Regions from separate parts of the Geodermatophilus sp. SYSU D00758 genome, predicted to be linked through region 3. Evidence: predicted binding sites of a transcription regulator. Region 3 holds the regulator's gene; each other region holds the start of a gene.
What was found. Region 3 encodes LexA, which represses DNA repair genes until DNA is damaged. Its sites were predicted from a motif close to TCGAACANNTGTTCGA; they were not measured.
Positions count from the first base shown of each region.

Region 1: the regulator LexA is predicted to act here: its motif matches at 2,147-2,162, upstream of ACI8AC_RS05550 (DUF222 domain-containing protein).
Region 2: the regulator LexA is predicted to act here: its motif matches at 4,131-4,146, upstream of ACI8AC_RS19135 (DUF6504 family protein).

Region 1 covers NZ_JBJGYK010000005.1:91,277-96,703, forward strand. The annotation lists gene ACI8AC_RS05535 (competence/damage-inducible protein A) at 1-959, shown strand, start outside; gene ACI8AC_RS05540 (hypothetical protein) at 1,000-1,362, shown strand; gene ACI8AC_RS05545 (SRPBCC family protein) at 1,359-1,754, shown strand; gene ACI8AC_RS05550 (DUF222 domain-containing protein) at 2,190-3,230, shown strand; gene ACI8AC_RS05555 (acyl-CoA dehydrogenase family protein) at 3,653-5,275, shown strand; gene ACI8AC_RS05560 (putative bifunctional diguanylate cyclase/phosphodiesterase) at 5,396-5,427, shown strand, end outside.
Region 2 covers NZ_JBJGYK010000031.1:33,412-38,838, reverse strand. The annotation lists gene ACI8AC_RS19145 (DNA polymerase III subunit alpha) at 1-3,235, opposite strand, end outside; gene ACI8AC_RS19140 (SAV_6107 family HEPN domain-containing protein) at 3,232-3,717, opposite strand; gene ACI8AC_RS19135 (DUF6504 family protein) at 3,717-4,037, opposite strand; gene ACI8AC_RS19130 (YbaK/EbsC family protein) at 4,515-5,060, shown strand; gene ACI8AC_RS19125 (GNAT family N-acetyltransferase) at 5,057-5,427, shown strand, end outside.
Region 3 covers NZ_JBJGYK010000045.1:467-5,893, reverse strand. The annotation lists gene hflX (GTPase HflX) at 148-1,632, shown strand; gene ACI8AC_RS21680 (phosphatase PAP2 family protein) at 1,796-2,542, shown strand; gene ACI8AC_RS21675 (hypothetical protein) at 2,514-3,575, shown strand; gene lexA (transcriptional repressor LexA) at 3,585-4,340, opposite strand; gene ACI8AC_RS21665 (LysM peptidoglycan-binding domain-containing protein) at 4,541-5,206, shown strand; partial or broken gene ACI8AC_RS21660 (hypothetical protein) at 5,317-5,427, shown strand, end outside.

The sequences.
Region 1 (5,427 bases), on a different contig from region 3:
TCATGGCCCGCCGGGGGTGGCGGGCCGACCCCGAGGCGACCGCCGCCGGGACCCGCAAGCAGGCGCTCGTCCCGGCCGGGGCCACGGTGCTGCCGCCGGTGGGCACCGCGCCGGGCCTCGTCGTCCCGCCGGCCGAGGGGCGCGGCGGGCCGCCGGTCGTCGTCCTGCCGGGCCCGCCGCCGGAGCTGCGGGGCATGTGGCCGGCCGCTCTCGCCTCCGAGCCGGTGCAGCGGGTGCTCGCCGGCGCGCCGGAGCTGCGGCAGGAGACGGTGCGGCTGTGGGGGACGCTGGAGGCCCAGCTCGCCGCCACGCTGCGCGAGCACGACGCCGGGCTGGACGGCCTGGAGATCACCACCTGCCTGCGGGACGGCGAGCTGGAGATCGTCACCCGGTTCGCCCCCGCCGCGCAGCCCGCCTACGACCGGCTCCGCGCCGTGCTGCACGGGACCTACCCCGACACGCTCTTCTCGACCGGGCCGACGGTCGACGACCTGGTGGCCGGGGCGTTCGCCGACCGCGGCCTGACGGTGGCGACCGCCGAGTCGTGCACCAGCGGGCTGCTGGTGGCGCGGCTCACCGAGCGGGCCGGGTCCTCGGCGTGGGTGCTCGGCGGGGTCGCCTCGTACGCCAACTCGGCCAAGGAGGCGCTGGTCGGCGTTCCGTCGGAGGTGCTGGCCGGGCACGGCGCGGTGAGCACCCAGGTGGCCGCGGCGCTGGCGGAGGGCGCGCGGGAGCGCTTCGGCGCCGACGTCGGCGTCGGGATCACCGGCATCGCCGGGCCGGGCGGGGGGACGGCGGACAAGCCGGTCGGGACGGTGCACCTGTGCGCCGTCGGCCCGGACGGGCGGCAGCCGCGGTCGGTGGTCCTGCCCGGCGACCGCGCGGCCGTGCGGCACCGCTCGGTGACCCTCGCGATGCACATGCTGCGCCAGCTGCTGCTCGGGGGGCCCGCCGCCTGAGCGAGGGGTGGCCGTGCCGCCCGCGGGGCATGGTGCCGGCGTGGAGCTGCTGGCCGTGCCCGAGCGGGGGATGACGGCGCACGGCAGCGCCGGCGTCGGGCTGCGGGCCGTGGCCCGGGTCCTCGCCCCGCAGGACGGGTTCGCGGTCGACGTCGTCCGCCTGGCGGCCGGTGGCCGGCTGGGCCGGCACCCCACCGCCCTGTGGCAGCTGCTGGTGGTGGTGGAGGGCGCCGGCTGGGTCGCCGGCGCCGACGCCGAGCGCCGTCCCGTGGCGGCCGGGACGGCGGCCCTGTGGGCGCCGGGCGAGGAGCACGAGACCGGCAGTGCCGGGGGGCTGCTGGCCGTCGTCGTGCAGTGCCGGGAGCGCCCGCTGCCCGGACCCGGCCCCGAGGAGGCGCGGTGACCACGCTGACCCTGCACGCGAGCGGCCCGGAGTCGCCGGCCGAGGTGTGGGACCGCTACGCCCGGCCCGCGCGCTGGCGGGAGTGGTCGCCGCAGATCAGCCGCGTCGAGGTGCCGGGGGAGCGGCTGGCCGCCGGCCTGCGCGGCCGGGTGTTCGGCCCGGTCGGGCCGGGCCTCCCGTTCGAGGTGGAGGCCGTGGACGACGCCGCCCGGGAGTGGGCGTGGACGGTCGGGGTCGGCCCCGTGCGGGTGCGGCTGCTGCACTGGGTGGCCCCCGCCCCGGCGGGCGGGACGACGACCGGCCTGCGCCTCACCGGCCCGGCCCCGCTCGTGCTCGGGTACGCCCCCCTCGCGCGCCTGGCCCTCGGTCGCCTGGTCCGCCCCCTGGGCTGAGTGAGCCCGGGTCGGCGCTCCGCCGTGGTGCCGCGCTCTGCCGCGGCCCGACGTTCCGTCGGCCGGCGCTGTGCGGTCGCGGTGCAGTTCCAGCGGATCGTGCGCCGCGGCTGCACATCTCCCACCCGTCATGACCCTCTCGTCTGCTGTCGGGGTGCACGGCCTCGTCAACCGCCCGCCCTGGTCCGCTCGTCAGCCTTCTCGTCGGCCGGACGTGTGCGGTCCTGGCGTGCTCCGTCACAGGTCGCGCAGCACGGCTGCACATCACTGACCCCGTCATGCGCGCTCGTCTGCTGTCGGGTGCACGTCCCCGTCAACCTCCGGCTCCGATCTGTGAACAGCGGGCTGACCTGGAAGTTCACGGTGCGGTGACCCCTGCCCGGCGGTAGTATCCGTACACACGTTCGAGACGGTGGAGCGGGAGGTGACCCGGCGGTGGAGCGGCTGTCGAACGCGATCGACGACCTGTCCGCGGCCGAGCTCACCTCGGCCTTCGGCCCGGAACTGCTGACCCGCCTCGGCGGGTTGCTGGTCGCGCAGCACCGGCTGGCCGCCGAGGTCGCCCGCACCGTGCGGGCGTGTGAGCTGGCCGGAGCGGCGGAGTGCGACGGGCTCAAGACCATGGCCTCCTGGCTGCGCGGGCACGGGCGCATGTCGACTTCGGCGGCGGCCGGGCTGGTCCGCGCCGGCCGCGCGCTGGCGCACCTGCCCGCCCTCGCGGCCGCGCACGCCGCCGGCGCGGTGTCGGCCGAGGTCGTCGCCGTGGTCGCGCCGATCACCCGGGGAGGACAGGCTCGCCGCCGCACGAGCCCAGGGCGTGGACCTCGGCGAAATCGACCGGCTGCTCACCGGCGTCGCCGCCGGGCTCCCGCACGCCGACCTCGTCCACGCGGTGCGGCACTACCTGGCCGGCCTGGACCCGACGGGGCCGAGCCCGACCCCACCGAGGGCCGCCGGCTGAGCATCGCCAAGCACGCCGACGGGTCGATCTCCGGCCGCTTCGAGCTCGACGCCGCCGGCGGGGAGAAGCTCCAGGCCGCCCTGGAGAGCATCCTGCAGGCCGGGCGCTGCGCCGGCGACGCGCGCACCCGGGCCCAGCAGCAGGCCGACGCCCTGGTCCAGCTCTGCGATCTGCACCTGGCCGCCGGGACGCTGTCCACGCCGCGCACGGTGAAGCCGCAGGTGGCCGTGGTCCTCGACGCCGCCGACCTCATCGACCCCGCCACCGGCCCGGGCGCGGCCGAGCTGGGCTTCGGCGCCACGATCTCCGCCGCCCGGGCCCGCTGGCTGGCCTGCGACGGCGCGGTCACCCGCATCGTGATGGGCCCCGACGGCACACCCCTCGACGTCGGGCGCGCCCACCGCGTGGTGCCACCCCACCTGCGCCGCGCGGTGGAGCGCCGCGACCGGGGCTGCGTGTTCACCGGCTGCGGGGCACCGACCCACTGGTGCGACGTGCACCACCTGCTGGAGTGAGCCCTGGGCGGGGAGACCAGCCTCGCGAACAGTGCCTTGCTGTGCGAGCGGCACCACACGAAGGTGCACCACGGGTTCCGGGTCGAACGCCGACCCGACGGCCGCTGGCGCACCTGGCGCCCCGACGGCACCCAGATCCGCATCCTGGCCTCACCCCTGGCCGCCGCCTGAACCCACCGGGCCCCGGCCAGAGCCGGGACCGGAGACCCAGCGCAGCCCCGCCGACCCGGCGCACCACCCCGTGCGCCGGGCACTCGGCGTGCCCCGAGGACGGCAGCGCCCGGCGGCGCGGCCGTCCGTCCGTCCGTCGGAGAGCGGCCCCGCCGGGGCGTCGCCATGGTGCCGCCGGGACGCCGTTCCACGTGGAACGCGACCCGCGCCGGGGCGGTCGGGACCTGCTCCGGCGGCGCTACCGTGCGGGGATGGGTGCCACGCACGAGGTCACGAACCAGGTCCCTCCGCTGGTCGGGCACGACCCCATCGCCGGGGACGCCGCCCTCGCCGAGGCCTGCCGGCGGCATGCCGACCAGGCCACCCTCGATTCGCTCAAGGCCCTCGGTGCCCTCGCCGGCAGCGAGCAGGCGCAGGAGTGGGGGCGGCTGGCCAACGAGAACCCGCCGCGGCTGCGCACCCACGACCGTTACGGCCACCGGGTCGACGAGGTGGAGTTCCACCCGGCCTGGCACGAGCTGGTGCGCACCGCGGTCGAGCACGGCATGGCCGGAGCGCCGTGGGCGTCCCCCGAGCCGCACGCGCACGTGCGCCGGGCCGTGGGCTACCTCGGCTGGACCCAGGTCGAGCAGGGGCACGGTTGCCCGGTGACGATGACCTACGCCGCCGTCCCCGCGCTGCGCGCCGCCCCCGGGCTCGCCGGGCGGTACGGGCCGGGGCTGACCAGCCGCGAGTACCAGTTCGGCCTGACCGAGCCCACCGGCAAGCGCGGCCTGGTCGCCGGCATGGGCATGACCGAGAAGCAGGGCGGCTCCGACGTCCGGGCCAACACCACCCGCGCCGTCCCCCAGGCCGACGGGACGCACCTGCTCACCGGGCACAAGTGGTTCACCAGCGCCCCCATGAGCGACGTCTTCCTCGTGCTCGCCCAGCTCGAGGAGGGGCTGTCCTGCTTCCTCGTCCCACGCGTGCTGCCCGACGGCTCGCGCAACGAGTTCCGGCTGCAGCGGCTCAAGGACAAGCTCGGCGACCGCTCCAACGCCTCCAGCGAGGTCGAGTTCGACGGCACGGTGGCCTGGTCGGTCGGCCCTCCCGGCCGCGGCGTCCCGACGATCATCGAGATGGTCAACCTGACCCGCGTCGACTGCGTCCTCGGCTCGGCCGCCACCCTGCGGGCGGCGCTCACCCAGGCCGTCCACCACGCCGGGCACCGCCGCGCCTTCGGTGCGGCCCTGGCCGAGCAGCCGCTCATGCAGCACGTGCTCGCCGACCTGGCCGTCGAGAGCGAGGCGGCCACCGCGCTCGCCGTCCGGCTGGCGGCGGCGGTGGACGCCGGGGAGGCCGACCTGCTGCGCCTGGCCGGTGCCGCCGCCAAGTTCTGGGTCTGCAAGCGCACTCCCGCCGCGGTCGCCGAGGCCCTGGAGGTGCTCGGCGGCAACGGCTACGTCGAGGAGTCCGGGCTGCCCCGGCTCTACCGCCAGGCGCCGCTGAACTCCATCTGGGAGGGCTCGGGGAACGTCATCGCCCTCGACGTGCTCCGCGCGCTCGGGCGGTCCGAGGCCTCGCTGGCCGCCGTCCGCGCGGAGGTGGACGCCGCCCGCGGGGCCGATCCGCGGCTGGACGCCGCGGCCGCCCGGCTGGCCGCCGAGCTCGCCGACGCCGACGGGCTGGAGGTCCGGGCCCGCCGGATCGCGGGTCTCGTGACGCTCTGCCTGCAGGGCTCGCTGCTCGTCCGCCACGCGCCGCCCGAGGTCGCCGACACCTTCTGCGCCTCCCGCCTGGGCGGGGACGGCTGGGGGGCCGTCGCGGGCACCCTGCCCGCTGGGGCACCGGTGCGCGCGATCGTGGAACGATCCGCCATCCGGGCTGACTAGAGCGCATCCGGACCGTTACCCTCGGTGTCGCGCCGAGCGCCCGCGCCGTCGCCCGTGCGGCCGTGGCGGGCGTCCCGGGGAGGAGCGGCGCCACCGCAGGGGGAACGAGGTAGCGGCAGCGTGCACACTTCCGTCGAGAGCGTCACGACCGT
Region 2 (5,427 bases), on a different contig from region 3:
CCGCGCCCACCGCGGCGAGGAACGGCCGGTAGAAGTCCACGACGTGCCGGCTGGCGTCCAGGCCGAGCACCTCCAGCTCGGCGCGCACCAGCTCGGCGTCGGTGAACTCGGGCAACCCGCTCCCCTCGGCCCACTCCAGGCCGGGCTCCCCGGCCGCTCCCGCCTCCTCGGGCGCGTCCGCACCCGCATCGAGGCCCATGAGGTCGAGGCTGAGCTGCCCGTGCGAGCTCGCCCGCGCGCCGCTGCGGCTCCACCGGTCGAGCTCGCCGATCTGCAGCAGGAGGTCGCGGCGGGTGACCTCGCGGCGGGAGCGGGTGGGCCGCCCGGTCTCGCGGTCGCGCACGCCGAAGCCGTAGAGGGAGTCGAAGCCGCCGGCCAGCACCAGCCGCTCGACCACCGGCCGGGACACCGACGCCCGGTGCCAGAAGTCGGTGAGCGACCGGTAGGGCCGGCCGGCCACGATCCGGGCCACCTCCTCCTCGGAGATGCCCTTCACGTCGGCCAGCGACAGCCGGATGCCGTACCGCGAGGGGTCGGGCATCGACGCCGGCATCCAGGACGGCCGCGCCCGGCCGGGGACACCCTCGGGGTCGTGGGTGTCCCCGGGGTCGTCGGCGTCCGCCAGCCGCTCCACCCGGTAGGCGCCGGTGGAGGCGTTGACGTCCAGGCCCAGCACCCGCACGCCGAAGTTGCGTGCGTCGTCGAGGATCAGCCGCTTGGGGTACATGCCGGGGTCGTGGGTCAGCACCCCGGCGAGGAAGGCCGCGGTGTGGTGGGCCTTGAGCCAGGCCGACTGGTAGGTGGGCAGGGCGAACGCCGCGGCGTGCGCCTTGCAGAAGCCGAAGGACCCGAAGGCGACCAGCACCTCCCAGACCTGCTCGGCCACCTCCGGCGGGTAGCCCTCGGCCAGCACCCGGGGCATGAACCAGGCGCGTACCTCGGGGTGGGCGTCCTTCTCCCCCAGCGCCCGGCGCACCTCGTCGGCCTCGGCCAGGCTGCAGCCGGTCATCCGCGCGACGATCTGCAGCACCTGCTCGTGGAAGACCACCACCCCGGCGGTCTGCTCGAGGCAGAACGCGAGGTCGGGGTGCGGGTAGACCGGCTCCCGCCAGCCGTTCCGGGCCATGAGGAACGGGGTGACCATGTCGCTCTTCACCGGCCCGGGCCGGAACAGCGAGATGTCGATGACGATGTCCTCGAACGACTCCGGCCCGAACTTGCCGACCAGCTCCCGCTGCCCTGGGGACTCGATCTGGAACATGCCCAGCGTGCGGGTGCTCCGGATGAGCTCGAACGTCGTCGGGTCGTCGCGCGGCACCGCGTCGATGTCCACGATCTGCCCGTCGACCCGGGCCACCTCGTCGAGCGCGTGCGCGATCGCCGACTGCATCCGGATGCCGAGCAGGTCGAGCTTGAGCAGCCCGAGCTCCTCGACGTCGTCCTTGTCGAACTGGCTCATCGGGTAGCCGAGGAAGCTGTTCTCCACCGGGGTGCGGTCGAGCAGCGTGGCGTCGGAGAGCAGCACGCCGCACGGGTGCAGGGCGATGTGCCGGGGCAGCCCGTCGAGCCGGGCCACCAGGTCGAACAGCAGGTCGAGGTCGCCGGTGCCGCCGCCGCGGCGCGACCCGAGCCGGCTGGCCCGCAGCTCCGGGAGGTCCTTGAGCGCGGCGTGCACCTGGCCGGCCCGGATGTGCGGGAAGGCCTTGGCGACCGCGTCGATCTCGGCCGGCGGCAGCCCGAGCGCGGCTCCGACGTCGCGGATGGCGTGCCGCACCCGGTAGGTGTCCATCATCGAGATGCAGCTGACCCGGTGGGCACCGAAGCGCTCGATGACCGCGTCGTAGACCTCCATCCGGCGGGCGGACTCCACGTCGATGTCGACGTCGGGCAGCTGGTGGCGCAGCGGGGAGAGGAAGCGCTCCATCAGCAGCCCGTACCGGATGGGGTCGACGTCGGAGATGCCCAGCAGGTAGGTGACCAGGCTGCCGGCACCGGACCCCCGGGCCGCGGCGCGGACCCGCAGGCCCTTGATCAGGTCCACCACGTCGGCGACGGTGAGGAAGTAGGACGGGTACCCGAGGGCCTCGATGACCGAGAGCTCCTCCTCCAGCCGCACCCGCACCCGTTCGGTCGGCACCATCCCGCGCCGGCCGAGACCGGCCTCGCAGCGGGCCCGCAGGACCTGCGACGGGTCCATCCCCCGCTCGGCGGGGCCGGTGACCACGTCGAGCTCGGGGTAGCGCACGGTGCCGATGCCGAGGTCGGCCCGCACGTCGACGGCGCACTGCTCGGCCAGCCGGGCGGTGCGCTCCAGCAGCCGCAGGACGGCGTCCCGGTCGGGGCCGACGACGTCCTCGGCGACCTCGGCCATCTCCTTGCCCGACTTCAGGTAACCCTCGGCGGTGCGCCGGTCGACGTGCCGCAGGTCGAGCGGGACGAGCCGGCGGGCGGCGTCCAGGACGTCGGCGGTGGGGGCGTCGAGGGCGTCGACGTACCGGACGGCGTTGGTGAGCACCGCGGGCACGCCCTGCTCGGACGCGAAGCGCAGCACGGCCTGCGCCCGGGCCCGGTCGCCCCGGCCCCGGTGGTGCACCAGCTCGAGCACCAGGGACCCCGGCCCGAAGGCCGCCCGCCAGGCGGCCAGCCGCTCGGCGGCCACGTCGGCCCGGCCGGCGGCCAGCGCCCGGCCGACCGGGGACCCCGGGCCGAGCAGGGCGACCAGCCCAGGGGCGTGCTCGGCGGCCAGGGCCAGCGAGCTGACCGGCTCCCCCCGCGTGCCACGCAGGTGCGTCGCGCTGGTGAGGCGGCACAGCGAGCGCCAGCCCGCGCCGTCACGGGCCAGGAAGGTGACCCGGGGCAGGCGCGGGTCGACGCTGCTGCCACCGCGCACCGGCACCCGCCGGCGGCCGGGCGTGCCGGCGGGTGCGCCCGGCCGGCGGGAGCGGGCCAGCCCGGGGGCGTGCTCCTCCCCCAGCAGCGGGGCCAGGGCCGGCGGCACCGTGCCGTCCACCCCCGGGAGCACGGCGAGGTCCACCCCGAACAGCGGCCGGACGTCGGCCGCCCGGCAGGCCAGGGCGAACTTCACCGCGCCGTAGAGCCCGTCGCGGTCGGTGAGCGCCAGCGCCCGCATGCCGTGCTCGGCCGCCCGGGCGACCAGGTCGGCCGGGTGGTTCGCCCCGTACTGCATGGAGTAGCCCGAGGCGACGTGGAGGTGGACGAAGGGGTCGCCGCTCACCTCTGCTTCCGGTGCTCGGTGCCACCGACCACCCGCGGGCGGGCGAGCCGGGGGGACTCGGGCAGGGGCGTGCGCCCCAGGTGCTCCTCGACCACGGCGAGGAAGGCGCGCACGTCGCGGACCAGGTCGTCGGCCTCCCGCTCGGTCACCGCACGGGAGAGACCGGCCTCGGCCGCGGCCCGCTTGGCCGCCCCGGCGGCGAAGAAGGTGGCCCACTCCCCCAGCTCGGGCGCGACCTGGCCCAGCAGGACCCAGGCGCTGCGCGGACGGCGCCGCCCCGACTCCGGTCGGGTGCGGGCCGCCAGCACCGCGGCGGCCGCGCGCAGCGCCCCCAGGTGCGCGGTGGCGTACCGCTCGCGCGCGTCGGTGCTCGCCGCTGCCTCGGCCAGCGCCCGGGTGGCCTGGTCGAGCAACTGCGCGGCCGCCGCGGGCAGCGGCGGGGGCAGGGGCAGCTGATCGGCCATGACGCGGACCGCCCCCATCAGTCGTGCACCCGCACGAGCGACCACCGGTTGCCCCACGAGTCCCAGCTCAGGTCGTAGACCCCGGCGAAGCTCATCCGCGAACGCCCGGCCCGGACCGCCTCCACCCGCCAGACCTCCCGGGTGGCCACCAGCTCCGCGGAGGCGCCGCCCGCCTCCCCCTGCCGCCACCACGGCGCGGTCTCCACCCACGAGTCGAGCAGCTCGCCGACCTCGTAGCGCGACTGCCCGCGCCAGAACTGCACCGGCCCGAGCGGCCCGCGCTCGACCTGCACCTCCTCGCCGACCCGACCGCCGACCCCGCCCAGCACCCGGCTCATGACAGACTCCCCACCGCTCGCGACCACCCGGCCGACCCCGACCCGCCGCACCCGGTGGGGAAGATCCGGGTACGGCGGGGGGCTGGCCACTGCTCGAACAGGTGTTCGAACGAGTCGAGTACACCCGACCCCGCCGACGGCGTCAAGCCGGACGCGCCTGCGCGGGATCTCCCCGTCTGCGGCGGACGGTACGGCCGGGGTCCGACATCTCGACCGGAGCCGCGACGCCCCGTCCAGCGGGACGCACCGGCACGGCACCCACGGCGCCGATCGACGCCCGGCCGGCTCGGCTCGGCTCGTGCGGGCCGCGGAGAACCGGCAGGCCCCCGAACGTGACGGCCTCGGGTCCACGAGGTCGTGGGTGCGCGGCCACGGCCGGCACCGCCAGGCCTCCGACCCACCGGCAGCACACCGGCGGTGGACGGGGTCGCGCCCCGGGACGCGGCGCCGCTCCGGCCCCGATGGGAGGATCAGCCCATGAGCCGGCCCGACCACCCCCGGGTGGCAGCGATCGCCCGACTCCTCGCCGAGGCCGGTGCGACCGGCGAGGTGGTGGAACTCCCCGGCAGCGCCCGCACCGCGGCCGCCGCCGCCGAACAGCTCGGCGTGCCGGTCGGGGCCATCGCCAACAGCCTGGTCTTCGACGTGGCCGGCGCCCCCCTGCTCGTCCTGACCAGCGGCGCGCACCGGGTCGACGTCGGCACCGTCGCCGCGCTGCTCGGTGTCCCGGGCCTGGCGCCGGGCACCCCGGAGTTCGTCCGGCAGCACACCGGCCAGCCGATCGGCGGGGTCGCGCCCGTCGGCCACCCGGAGCCGATCGGCACGCTCGTCGACGTCGAGCTGGCCCGCCACGAGCGGGTCTGGGCCGCGGCCGGGCACCCGCGCGCGGTCTTCCCCACCACCTACGACGAGCTGCTCCGGCTCACCGGCGGCACGGCCGCCGAGGTCGGTCCCGGCCCCGTCGACCCCGCAGCGGTCCGCCCCGCAGCGGTCGACCCGGCACCGGACGCGGTGGCCCGGTGACCGGTACGACGCCCGCAGCGCGGATCACCGAGCTGCCCGCCCGCTGGCTGCGCGAGCACATGCACGAGGCCCTGGCCATCTACGGCGAGGCCATGGGCTACACGCCGTCGGTGGTCGCGGGCCGGTACGGGTACGCCGTCCAGCACACCGAGCGGCCGGGGTTCCGGGCCGTGGGTGCCTTCGTCCCCACCCCGGACGGCGACCGGCTGGTCGGCTTCGGCTACGGCTACCTGGTGGCGCCCGGCCAGTGGTGGCACGACCAGGTGCGGGCGGCCCTCGACCGGCGGACGGCGAAGCGCTGGCTGCCCGGCGCCTTCGAGGTCTGCGAGCTGCACGTGCACCCCGACCACCAGAGCCGCGGCCTGGG
Region 3 (5,427 bases):
GTCGTCGTCCGTGCGCCCTACCCGCCCGGGTCGCCCTCACGCCTGGGATGGGGTCGGGCCGTGCCGGTGTTGTACGGGGCGATGACGACTCAGGTGCCGATGACAACTCAGGTGCCCCGGATGGTGGGGCGTGCCACGCTGGAGACGATGACGACAGCACAGAACCGCGCCGTCCTGGACGACGCGCAGGACCGGGCCGACCGCGCGGCCGATCCCCAGGAGGTGACCCGCCCGGTCGACGGGTGGGAGCCCGACGACGACACCACCGGCTCCTACGCCCTCGAGGCGCGCGGTGCCCTGCGCCGGGTGGCCGGGCTGTCGACCGAGCTCGCCGACGTCACCGAGGTCGAGTACCGGCAGCTGCGCCTCGAGCGCGTGGTGCTCGTGGGCGTGTGGACCGAGGGCACCCAGGCCGACGCGGACCGCTCGCTGGCCGAGCTCGCCGCCCTCGCCGAGACCGCCGGGTCGCAGGTGCTCGAGGCGGTGAGCCAGCGCCGGGACAAGCCCGACGCCGGCACCTACGTCGGGTCGGGGAAGGCCGCCGAGGTCCGCGACATCGTCGCCGCGGCCGGTGCCGACACGGTGATCTGCGACGGCGAGCTGACCCCCGGCCAGCTCAACGCGCTGGAGAAGATCCTCAAGGTCAAGGTGGTGGACCGGACCGCCCTGATCCTGGACATCTTCGCCCAGCACGCCTCCAGCCGGGAGGGCAAGGCCCAGGTCGAGCTGGCGCAGATGCAGTACATGCTCCCGCGCCTGCGCGGGTGGGGTGAGTCGCTGTCCCGGCAGGCCGGTGGCCGCGTCGCCGGCGGTGGCGGCATCGGGACCCGCGGTCCCGGTGAGACCAAGATCGAGACCGACCGGCGCCGCATCCGCGCGCGGGTGAGCAAGCTGCGCCGCGAGATCGCCGGGATGGCCACGGCCCGCGCCACGCAGCGCTCCAGCCGGGGGCGCAGCGCCGTCCCGAGCGTCGCGATCGCCGGGTACACCAACGCGGGGAAGTCCAGCCTGCTCAACCGGCTCACCGGCGCCGGCGTGCTGGTGGAGAACGCGCTGTTCGCCACCCTCGACCCGACGGTGCGCCGGGCCGAGTCGCCCGACGGCCGGGAGTACACCCTCACCGACACGGTGGGTTTCGTCCGCCACCTGCCGCACCAGCTGGTCGACGCCTTCCGCTCCACCCTCGAGGAGGTGGCCGCCGCCGACCTGCTGCTGCACGTCGTCGACGGTTCCGACCCCGACCCGCTGGGTCAGATCGAGGCGGTGCGGGTGGTGCTCGGCGAGATCGACGCCGCGGCGGTGCCGGAGCTCATCGTCGTCAACAAGGTCGACGCCATGAGCCAGGACGACGTCCTCACCCTGCGCCAGGCGCTGCCGGGCGCGATGTGGGTCTCGGCGCGCACCGGTGCGGGCATCGAGCGGCTCCGCGAGGAGGTCGCCGCCCGGCTGCCCCGCCCGGACGTGGACGTCGACGTGCTGGTGCCCTACACCCGCGGCGACCTCGTCGCCCGGGTGCACCGGGACGGCGAGGTGCTCACCGAGGCGCACGAGGCCGGTGGCACCCGGATGTGTGCGCGGGTCGACGGCGCGCTCGCGGCCGCGCTGGTGGAGTTCGCCTCGCCGGTGGCCTGACCGCCGGGGGCCGGCGTCCGCCTGCTCCGCCCTCACGGGGCCCGACGGTCCACGGCGACCGAAGCCCGGCTCCCCGGCCGCACGGGGCCCGGCGGCGACGCCGCCGGGCCTCGCCCGGTCGGGTGAGGTCACGATCGCATCACGGGCCGGTACCGTGGAACGTGTGACCAGCGGCGTGCGACGGCCCACCGAGGACCGTGTACGGCCCGACCGTCCCCGCCCGGCCGGCCACCCCCGCGTGGTGTCGACCGGGCACCCGCCCTGGTGGCTGGTCGCCGTGGCCCTCGTGACCGCCCTCGCGATCACCGTGGAGCTGCTGAGCCGCGGCGTGCTCGAGCGGATGGACCTGCGGGTCTCCGAGGTGGTCAGCGGCTGGGGGCTCAAGGAGTCGTCGGCCTACTGGCCGGTCTGGGCGGTCACCCAGCTCGGCGGCCGCGGCTTCATCCTCATGGTGCTGGCCGTGCTGGTCACGACCCTGGCCCTGCGTCGGCGGACGGCGCTCCCGCTGTTGCGGGTCCTCGTCGCGCTGGTGCTGCTCACCGTGGTCGTCTACGCCGTCAAGTACGGGACCGGCCGCACCGCGCCGGCCTACCCCGGGTCCTTCTTCCACCGGGACGGCCAGTCCTACCCCTCGGGGCACGTCGCCAACGCGGTGCTCATGTGGGGCGTCGCGCGGTGGCAGGCGGTGGAGTACCGGCTCGTGCCGTGGGTGCAGCGGCTGTTCCGGTGGCTGAGCATCCTCGGCCCGGTGGCGACCGGCGTGGCCATGGTGTCGCTGGACTTCCACTGGGTCACCGATGCCGTCGTCGGTGCGGCCGTGGGGATCGTGCTGCTGGGCGTGGTGCACGCACTCGACGCAGCCGTGCTGTCACGCTGGGTCGGTGCCCGAGCAGGCCGCCCGCCGGTGTGACCTCGTCGCCCGGCTGATCCCGGTGGTCGCGGTCGCGGCGCTCGTCCTGCCCGTGCCGGGGGCCGCCGCGGCCGCCGCGGCCCCCGCGGACCCGGACGCCCCCACCGTGCGCTGCCAGGTGACCGATCCGCGGCTGCCCGAGCTCTCCGGTCTGGTCGCCGTCGGCGAGGAGCACCTGGCGATCAACGACGGCGGCGACCAGGTCGCCGTCCACGTGCTCGACGGCGACTGCCGCGTGACGGCGGTGCACACCGCACCGGTCGATCCCTACGATCCCGAGGACCTGGCGGTGGCGGCGGACGGCACGGTGTGGCTGGCCGACACCGGCGACAACGGCCTCGACCGCCCGACGGTGGCGCTCATCGCGCTGCGACCCGACGGCTCGACCGGGCTGTACCGGCTGGCCTACCCCGACGGGCCGCGCGACGTCGAGGCGCTGCTGCTGGGCCCGGACGGGACGCCGTACCTGGTCACCAAGGAGGTCTTGGGTGCCAGCGCGGTGTACCGACCGGTCTCGGCGCTGGTCGACAGCGGGACGGTCGGGCTGACCGAGGTCGGCGGCGTGGCGTTCACCCTCACCGGTACGCCGGGCGGGCCGGTGGGTCGCGCCGGGCAGCTCATGGTCACCGGGGGAGCGGTGTCGCGCGACGGCCGCACCGTGGCCTTGCGGACCTACACCGACGCCTACGTGTGGCCCCTGTCCGGTTCGGACGTGGCGGGTGCGCTGGCCGGCGAGCCGGTGCGGATCCCCCTGCCCGAGGCGCCGCAGGGGGAGGCCGTCACCTTCACGTCCGACGGCGCGGCCCTGCTCGTCGCGGGGGAGGGGGTTCCCGGGGACCTCACCGCCGTCCCCGTGCCGGCTGTCTCGCCGACGTCCCCCTCGGGCACGGACGGCGGCCTGCAGGAACTGCTCGGCGCGGACGAACCCGGCCCCTCGCTGCTGGCCGCCGCCGTCGTCGCGGCCGCGGTGGCCGCCGTCCTGGTGTGGATCGGCGGGCGGCTGCGCCGCCGCGGGGCACCGCCGCCGACCTGACCCGGCGGGTCAGACCCGGCGCAGCACCGTGACGACGCGCCCGAGGACGGTCGCCTCGTCCCCCGGGATCGGCTCGTACGCGGGGTTGTGCGGGAGCAGCCAGACGTGCCCGTCGCGGCGCTTGTAGGTCTTCACCGTGGCCTCGCCGTCGAGCATGGCGGCGACGATCTCGCCGTTCTCGGCGGTCGGCTGCTGCCGGACGACGACCCAGTCCCCGTCGCAGATGGCGGCCTCGACCATCGAGTCACCGGTCACCTTGAGCATGAACAGCGTGCCCTCACCGACCAGCTCGCGCGGCAGCGGGAAGACGTCCTCGACGGCCTGCTCGGCGAGCACCGGGCCGCCGGCGGCGATGCGGCCGACCAGCGGCACGTAGGTCGGCGCCGGTGCGTCCTCGCCCCCCACCGCGGCGGCCGGGGCGGGCGCCACCTCGCCGGTGACCTCCCCGGGCATGCGGACGTCGAGCGCCCGTGGCCGGTTCGGGTCGCGGCGCAGCCAGCCCTTCTTCTGCAGCACGGTGAGCTGGTGGGCCACCGAGGACGCCGACGAGAGCCCGACGGCCTCGCCGATCTCCCGCACCGAGGGCGGGTAGCCGCGGCGGTCGATCGAGTCGCGGATCACCTCGAGGACCCGCCGCTGCCGCTGGGTCAGCCCGTCACCGGCCTCGGCGCGCTCGGGGAAGGTCCGCACGGCCGCCGACCCGCCGGCCGCCGGCTGGCCGGTCGTCCGCCGTCGACCCCCCGACGTCCCGCTCTTCTCCGCCACCGTCGCCTCCTCGCCGCTGCTGCCGCAGCGCGTCTGGTCCGTCGGTACCGACCGTAGCGCGCCGGGCGCACCGGATCAAACAGGTGTTCGAAGCACCCGGCACGTGCGGTGGCTTTCGTCGGCGCCGTCCGGTAGACATCGCACAGACGTTCGAATCGAACAGGCGTTCGAGCCGGGTCGCCCGGCCGGGAGGAGTGGTCGTGGTAGGCGTGCAGCAGGCGGTCCTGGACTTCGACGACGCGGTGCAGGTGCCGTGGCGACCCCGCCTTCGCGCGGTCCCGCAGGGGGGCGGGATCGACGCGGGGAGCCCGCTGCGCCGGCCCGGCGCCCGCCCCGGTGTCTCCCGGGTCGGGGTGTTCCGGCCCCCGGCGTCCCCTGGTGCGGGTCGGCCGGCACCCCGGGCGACGGTGCGGGCGGCCCGCCCGGCCGCGCCGCCGCGCCCGGCGGCGCCGACCCGGCCCCGTCCGGCGGCGGGTGCGCCCCGGACGGCGGTGGCGGGTCGCGCCGCGGGGCCGCTGGGCGGCGCGGTGGCCGGGCGCCCGGTGCGGGGCCGGTGCGCCCCGGTGGCCCGGGCGCCGCGCCTGCGGCTGACCCGGCGGGCGCGCAGGCTCTCGGTCGTGCTGGCGCTGGCGGTCGGGGTGGTGCTGGGCGCCTGGGGTGCCGGCCTCGTCGCCGGGGGCTCCGACGAGCTGCGCCTGGTGGGCGACCGCAGCGTGGTGGTCCGGTCCGGCGACACCCTCTGGTCGATCGCCGGGGAGGTGGCGGGCGACGGCGCCGACGTCCGGGCGGTCGTCGACGCGATCCAGGAGATGAACCACCTCGACGGCGGGGTGATCGTCCCCGGCCAGGTCCTGGTCCTGCCGTGACCCGTCCCGGCCCGCTCCAGACACCGACAACGGCGGGGGTCGAGCTTCGTCAATCCTCCGAGCTGCGTCGCTGACGGTGCGTGGCGGTTTCAGAACCTACGGTCATCCCCGTGGCAGGGATCGTGGTGAGCCGGGCAGCAGCCTTCGCCCGGCAGCGGCAGGACGTCGAGGTGTTCGCCGACGGCGCGTGGTGGGGCGGGTCGATCCTGGGCTGGCGGCAC